Regions from separate parts of the Franconibacter pulveris genome, predicted to be linked through region 1. Evidence: predicted binding sites of a transcription regulator. Region 1 holds the regulator's gene; the other holds the start of a gene.
What was found. Region 1 encodes LexA, which represses DNA repair genes until DNA is damaged. Its sites were predicted from a motif close to TNCTGTATGTACATACAGNA; they were not measured.
Positions count from the first base shown of each region.

Region 2: the regulator LexA is predicted to act here: its motif matches at 1,807-1,826, upstream of dinB (DNA polymerase IV).

Region 1 covers NZ_CM165555.1:356,220-360,139, forward strand. The annotation lists gene plsB (glycerol-3-phosphate 1-O-acyltransferase PlsB) at 1-480, opposite strand, end outside; gene ACU4F7_RS01765 (diacylglycerol kinase) at 613-981, shown strand; gene lexA (transcriptional repressor LexA) at 1,094-1,702, shown strand; gene dinF (MATE family efflux transporter DinF) at 1,786-3,120, shown strand; gene ACU4F7_RS01780 (CsbD family protein) at 3,338-3,547, shown strand; gene zur (zinc uptake transcriptional repressor Zur) at 3,636-3,920, opposite strand, start outside.
Region 2 covers NZ_CM165555.1:925,269-929,188, forward strand. The annotation lists gene dpaA (peptidoglycan meso-diaminopimelic acid protein amidase) at 1-570, opposite strand, end outside; gene ACU4F7_RS04410 (glycerophosphodiester phosphodiesterase family protein) at 832-1,698, opposite strand; gene dinB (DNA polymerase IV) at 1,839-2,894, shown strand; gene ACU4F7_RS04420 (GNAT family N-acetyltransferase) at 3,050-3,523, shown strand; gene ACU4F7_RS04425 (RNA ligase RtcB family protein) at 3,777-3,920, shown strand, end outside.

The DNA of each region.
Region 1 (3,920 bases):
GCCAAGCCAGGAGATAGCGAAAAACTTTTGTACGCCGTTAAGCAGGCGCAGCGGCGGGTTTTCTTCGCCTTTCTCACGCCCCGGCGCGCGGCCGAACATCACCGATACCGGCACCATCTGCACGTCGAGACCGGCATTGCTGCGATGCAGATCCAGGTACTCGTGAAACAGCTTGATGGACTCTTCTTTCGGCGTGTACCAGGTGAAAACGCGCGGGCCGCCGTGAATAAAGATGTAGCGGGGCAATTGCGTGCCATCGATTTCCAGCGGTTCTAACGGGTCCGGTAAATCGTGGGCCAGACACTGGGCGCGCAGCGTTAACAAATCCGCTTTGGAGTTGTACGGCAAGACGTACATGATGGGACGAGAGGTATCAAGCCCCAGCTCGGCGCAAGGATCCGCCGGAATAGACTTGCTTTTTACCAGCATACTTAATGGTAAATTCAGTAATTTGTAGTACATTCGTGGCCAACCGGACATAAACGATGTAAAGCCTCTGGTTAATAATGCAATGGCGCCGTCAGAATAGCAGAAACGATGCGGAATTTCTGTGGTGCTTCGTTGTTGAGCGCAATAGCATTGACGCTGATAAATCAAAAAGGTTTCTTTTTCATGGCCAATAACACCACCGGACTCACCCGAATCATTAAAGCGGCAGGCTACTCCTGGAAAGGAATTAGCGCGGCATGGAGGAATGAGGCGGCGTTCCGCCAGGAAGGCGTGGCGACAATACTCGCCATACTTATCGCCTGCTGGCTGGATGTCGACCCAATTACCCGCGTGCTGCTGATTGGCTCCGTTTTGCTGGTGATGATTGTGGAAATCCTGAATAGCGCTATCGAAGCGGTGGTTGACCGCATCGGGCCTGAGTTCCATGAGCTTTCCGGCCGCGCCAAGGATATGGGTTCGGCGGCGGTGTTGCTGGCGATTATCCTTGCCCTTATCACCTGGGTCACGCTGCTGTGGCAGCATTTGCGATAAGTTTTCCAGAATTGGCCGCGCTGGCGCGCTTTTTTGCGGGTAAGGTGGTTTCAAAATCGCCTTTAGCTGTATATACTCACAGCATTCACTGTATATTCACCCAGGGGGCGGAATGAAAGCATTAACTACCAGGCAACAAGAGGTGTTTGATCTCATTCGGGATCATATCAGCCAGACCGGCATGCCGCCTACTCGTGCCGAAATCGCGCAGCGTCTGGGGTTCCGTTCGCCCAACGCGGCGGAAGAGCATTTAAAAGCGCTGGCGCGTAAAGGCGTTATTGAAATCGTTTCCGGCGCTTCCCGCGGCATTCGTCTGTTGCAGGAAGATGAAGAGGGCCTGCCGCTGGTGGGGCGCGTCGCCGCTGGCGAACCGCTGCTGGCGCAGCAGCATATCGAAGGCCACTACCAGGTCGACCCTTCTCTCTTTAAGCCGAGCGCGGATTTTCTGCTGCGCGTTAGCGGCATGTCGATGAAAGACATCGGCATTATGGATGGCGATCTGCTGGCGGTGCATAAAACGCAGGATGTGCGTAACGGCCAGGTCGTGGTGGCGCGTATCGATGATGAAGTCACCGTTAAGCGCCTGAAAAAGCAAGGCAACACCGTCGAGCTGCTGCCGGAAAACAACGAATTCAAACCTATTGTGGTTGACCTGCGCGAGCACACCTTCTCTATTGAAGGGTTGGCCGTAGGGGTCATCCGCAACGGCGAATGGCTTTAACGCTCGCCTGATTGATAAACACACCGCAACGCAGCGCCCCTCGTTGCGGTTTTTTTTATCTTCTTTTCTCAGACTGCGTCCCCATGCCTTTTTTCTCACAGACTGACCGCGCGCTCTGGCGGCTTGCGCTGCCGATGATTTTCTCCAACATCACCGTTCCCCTGCTGGGCCTCGTCGATACGGCGGTCATAGGCCATCTTGACAGCGCCGACTATCTGGGCGGCGTGGCCGTAGGCGCAACCACCACCAGCTTCCTCTTTATGCTGCTGCTTTTTCTGCGTATGAGCACCACCGGGCTGACCGCGCAAGCCTTCGGCGCTCAGGATCCTACCCGGCTTGCCCGCGCGCTGGTGCAGCCGATACTGCTGGCCGTGGGGGCGGGGCTGATTATTATGCTGTTGCGTACGCCGCTGATTGACCTGGCGCTGCATATTGTCGGCGGCAGCGAAGCGGTATTGATGCAGGCAAGGCGTTTTTTAGAGATTCGCTGGCTTAGCGCCCCCGCGTCGCTCGCCAACCTGGTGCTACTCGGCTGGCTGCTTGGCGTGCAGTATGCGCGCGCTCCAGTGATCCTGTTAGTTGTGGGAAACCTGCTTAACATCGCGCTCGATCTCTGGCTGGTCATGGGCTTGCATCTGAATGTCCGGGGAGCGGCGCTTGCCACCGCGCTTGCCGAGTACGCCACTTTCTTTCTTGGCTTGTGGATGGTAAAGGGCGTGCTGAACAGGCGCGGCATCGGCGTTTCAATGCTCGCCACGGCGTGGCGCGGCGAGTTTCGTCGCCTGCTGGCGCTTAATCGCGACATCATGCTGCGTTCGCTGCTCTTGCAGCTCTGCTTTGCCGCCGTAACCATTTTTGGCGCACGCCTTGGCAGCGAAGTGGTCGCAGTCAACGCCATCTTAATGACCTTTTTAACGTTTACCGCTTACGCGCTGGATGGGTTCGCTTATGCCGTCGAAGCGCATTCCGGGCAGGCTTATGGCGCGCGAGACGGAAGCCAACTGCTGGATGTCTGGCAGGCGGCGTGTCGGCAGGCGGGCATTGTGGCGCTGGCGTTTAGCCTCTGCTGGGCCTTTTTCGGCGAAACGGTTGTTTCACTGCTGACCTCACTGCCCGCCTTGCAGCAGCAGGCCGACAACTATTTGCCCTGGCAGGTCGTGCTGCCGATTATTGGCGTGTGGTGTTATCTGCTGGACGGTATGTTTATCGGCGCGACGCGCGCATCTGAGATGCGCAACAGCATGGCGGTGGCGGCGCTGGGGTTTGCCGTCACGCTGCTTACGCTGCCGTGGCTTGGCAATCATGGTCTGTGGCTGGCGCTGACCGTTTTTCTTGCGCTGCGCGGCCTGTCGCTTGGTTACCTCTGGCGAAAGCGCTGGCGAGAGCAAAGCTGGTTCTTGCCGACGAACCATCGTTAACCAGGTCAGGTAAGCGGGGAGCGCTACGCGGGGTTCCCCCCTCTTTTTTATGCCGCTGGTTTGTACGACTAAAGTCGACTCGATGGTTAAAAATTCTGAATCGGTCCGTCATCACCGCATCGCGAACTATAATAATAATCACGTCCAGCAGATATTAAGTATTCATCAGGACGTTGAATGGAGTTTCACTTACACGACCGAATAAGAGGACTTTACAATGAACAGAGACGAAGCCGGCGGTAACTGGAAACAGTTTAAAGGTAAAGTGAAAGAGCAATGGGGTAAATTAACCGACGATGATATGACCGTCATCGAAGGGAAACGTGACCAACTGGTAGGTAAAATCCAGGAACGTTACGGCTATGAGAAAGATCAGGCAGATAAAGAAGTTACGGACTGGGAAAGCCGTAATGATTACCGCTGGTAATCCAGCAAGCACCTCAAATGTGATACCCCTCTGAGGTTATCCTGCCCAGGTACAAGGACGTACCATCCCCGTTTTCTTCCCGGCGCTCTCAACGCGCTTTTTTCTTTATCACCACGCTGTGGTCATGCCCGCACTGTTCCGGATGACGGCACGCTTCTACTTCCACACAGGCCGCGCACAGACCATGCGCTTCAATAACATTATGCCGCAGGGCAAAACCTCGCTTTGCCGCCAGCGCATGCATAATATCTTCCACGCCTTCCGCCCGCTCTTCTTTTACCACGCCGCAGCGATCGCAGATAAACATCGCGGAGGTGTGCGTCGGCTGGTCGAAAAGGTGACACAGCACATAGCTGTTGGTGGATTCCACCTT
Region 2 (3,920 bases), 570 kb from region 1:
GTAGTAGGAGTACTTGTGGCGCTCCATGTTGGCGTCGGTCATGCGGAACGGGTAGATGCTTATCTGCACGCGAGGCTGGCCGAACACCAGCGCGCCGGTCACGAACTGGAAAATCTCGTCGATATTCTTGTCCGTCATGGCGTAGCAGCCCACCGACACGCAGGCGCCGTGGATCATTAAATATTTCCCTTCATAACCGTGTGCGCGGTCATAGGCGTTCGGGAAGCCGATGTTGATAGCCTTATAGAAGCGGCTGTCCGGCTTAAGCTGCGGACGCTCTACGGTATAAAACCCTTCCGGGCTTTTAAAATCGCCCTGGCGCTGTTTCGGGCCCAGACCGCCGGAGTAGTTACAGATTTTATAGCTGTCGAGCAGTTGATACTGTTCGCCCATCTTCACGTAAAGATCCAGCGTGCGCTCTTCTTTGAAGATCTGGATATAGACCGGCGAACCCATTAACTGCTGTTTTAGTTCTGATTTGATAGGGGTGTTACTGTCGCTGCTGAGCAAACTGGCAAAAGACATGCACGGCATCAGGAGCATTGCGATAAACAATGCAATTTTACGCATACTGCTTATTTCCTTGATAAATCTGTAACAATGCCAGGACGGCGAGAGAGCCCAAAATAAGATTATTCTGTCTCGGGAGCGCTCACATTAGCACCGCTGTTATTTTTCGCAAGCGTTGACTGCTGCGTTTACACTTCAGTTTTACTTAAACCACCAAAGCGCTGCGTAATGTGACCGGAGGCGAGCCAGAAGGTTCGCAAAAAACGTCTGGCTTAAACGTAAAAATTCAGATGACGCGCGCCGCTTTCGCGGCGCGAAACGTTAACCCTTGCGGGCGCTGAACTGACTCGGCGCATCCACCATCACGCCATCGGCGTTCAGTTCCACCGCTTTTTCATAGTCCTGCGGCGAGTTAACGCCGAAAAAGAGGATGTGCGCTTCGCCGTGCGAGCGAAAGCACGCCATCGCCTCTTTATCCCAGGTCAGCGTCGCGGGGGAGACGCCTTCGCCCAGCGTGAATTTTTCCACCACCTCCACGTTGCGGTTCAGCTCAAGTCCATACCAGCGCGGTTGCTCATCGGCGACAGGCGGCGGGCACTGGTGCGAGAGCGAAACCGTAGCCAGCCGGGTGCGGGTTTCGCTGCGGGTGACGAAGCGCGGCACGGCGGCGGGCAGGGCGCTGATATACCGGTCTTCCGTTGAGTAGACGCGCACGCGTCCGAGGCTGCGCGTTTTCTCAAGCACCGCCAGCAGCCGTCGTCCCATCTCCTCCGGCGCGGCGTCCGGCGATTTGATGTCGAGATAAAACGGCGTCTGCGGCCACTTTTGCAGCACGGCTTCCAGCGTCGGGATAGTGGCGCCTTTACCGCGCCAGGGGTGCGTGGTGTCGCCCCATTTCCAGCCCGCGTCGATGGCGCCAAGCTCTGCGGCGGTGAAACGGGAGACCGGGCCGTTGCTGTTCGTCAGCGCGCTTAAGTCGCTCGGGCGATAAAGCACCGGCACGCCGTCTTTGCTGAGCTGCACCGTTACCCACACCGCGTCGGCGCGGTTTTTCAGCGCCAGCTCGATGGCGGGCAGGGTGTTTTCCGGCGCGTCGCCGGTGCCGCCCCGGTGGGCTATCAGCTGCGGGCTGGCGCAGGCCAGGGCGGAGACGGTAAGCAGCAGCGCGGCAAGCGAAACTCGGGTCATGCTTTTCTCCCTTAATCTTTATTATTCAACAGGTGGCGAAGGCTTCTTGGTATCACAGCTTTATGACAGCGAATGGAGGGTGGTTGCCGCCGCGCCCATTTTTTGCCAGACTGTATGAACATACAGTGCGGGGCTTCGCGATGCGTAAAATCATTCATGTCGATATGGACTGCTTTTTTGCGGCTGTCGAGATGCGCGACAACCCGGCCCTGCGCGATATTCCGCTCGCCATCGGCGGCAGCCGCGAACGGCGCGGCGTAATCAGCACCGCCAACTACCCGGCGCGTAAATATGGCGTGCGCAGCGCCATGCCCACCGCCATGGCCCTCAAGCTTTGTCCGCATCTCACGCTGCTGCCGGGGCGTTTTGACGCCTATAAAGAAGCTTCCGCCCGTATCCGGGAAATCTTCTCCCGCTATACCTCGCTGATTGAACCGCTGTCGCTCGACGAAGCTTATTTAGACGTTACCGACAGTCCGCACTGCTACGGCTCCGCCACGCTAATGGCGAAAGAGATTCGCCAGACTATTTTGGACGAGCTGCAGCTCACCGCCTCGGCGGGCATCGCGCCGGTGAAGTTTCTCGCCAAGATCGCCTCCGATCTCAACAAGCCCAACGGGCAGTATGTGATAACGCCGGAAGAGGTGCCGGAGTTTCTGCGCACGCTGCCGCTCGGCAAGATCCCGGGCGTGGGGAAAGTGACGGCGGCAAAGCTCGAAAACCTTGGGCTGCGCACCTGCGAGGATGTGCAAAACAGCGATCTCGCCGCGCTGCTCAAGCGCTTTGGCAAGTTTGGCCGCGTGCTGTGGGAGCGCAGCCAGGGAATAGACGAGCGCGAGATAAGCAGCGACAGGCAGCGTAAATCGGTAGGGGTGGAGCGTACGCTTGCACAGGATATCCATGAATGGCCCGAGTGCGAGGCGATTGTCGAGCGCCTTTACCCGGAGCTGGAGCGCCGCCTCGCCGCCGTGCAGCCGGATTTGCGCATCGCCCGTCAGGGAGTGAAGCTGAAGTTTGATGATTTCCAGCTCACCACGCAGGAGCACGTCTGGCCGATGCTTAACAAGGACGATTTGCTCGCCACCGCCCGTAAAACGTGGGAAGAACGCCGGGGCGGGCGCGGCGTGCGGCTGGTGGGGCTGCACGTTACCTTGCTCGACCCGCAAATCGAACGTCAGCTGGTGCTGGGGCTTTAAGGGCGGGCAGGAGTGTTCTGCGGTGGTGTGCAGTTATCCGCCCCGGGTATACCGTAAACCCTCACCCTGGCCCTCTCCCCGCCGGGGAGAGGGGCTGACGACAACACAAACGCAGTGCGTTACGCTTCCCCCTACAGCCGACCGGAAAAATCACGATGAACAATGTCACCCTTCGCGACTACCAGCCGCAGGATCTCCCCTCGCTGGCGCAGCTGTTTATTCTCTCGGTTAGCGAAGTGGCGAGCCGGGACTACAACGCCGCCCAGATCCGTGCCTGGGCGCAGGTGGACGAAGCCTGCTGGCGGGAACGGCTCGCCCGCGCATGCGTTTTTGTCGCCTGCGACGGTGAAAAGCGGCTTGGGTTTATCTCGCTTGAGCGTGCAGGGCATATCGATTTGCTGTTTGTCCACCCGCAGGCCCTGCGCCGGGGAGTTGCCGCCGCGCTGCTGGCGCGTCTGGAGCAGGCGGCCCGCCAGCAACGGTTAACCCGTCTGACTACCGACGCGAGCCTCACCGCGCGGCCGTTTTTTGCGGCCAACGGCTTTAGCATTGAGCAGGCGCAAACCGTGGCGCTGCGCGGAGAAACGTTTATTAACTACCGCATGGTAAAAACGCTGTCGGCAACATAATGCAGCCCGGCCTGTCCCTACCTAAACTAATAGGCAGGCGCCTTTTTTCGCCGCTGGCGGTTGTGGCTGCGTGGCCATGTGGTTATTATGCAAGCCGTTTTTTTCCATTCTCTTCATCTGCAAAGGAGGCACATCATGACTTACTCACCGCTGATTACGCTTTGCAGACTGACCCAGGAATAATTTCCTCGCTTTTTTTGCCCGGGTTTTCGTCTGCCACATCCTTATTTTTTTCCTGTTACAGGATGGGTATATGGGCAATTTTATACGTCCCTTATCTGAAGCCGTCGCTTACGTTGCGTCGGATGACCTCTGGATCGAAAGCGACGCCACCCGGCAGCTTTTAAACACTGCCAGATTGCCGGGCATGACGCGCGTCGTCGGCATGCCGGATCTG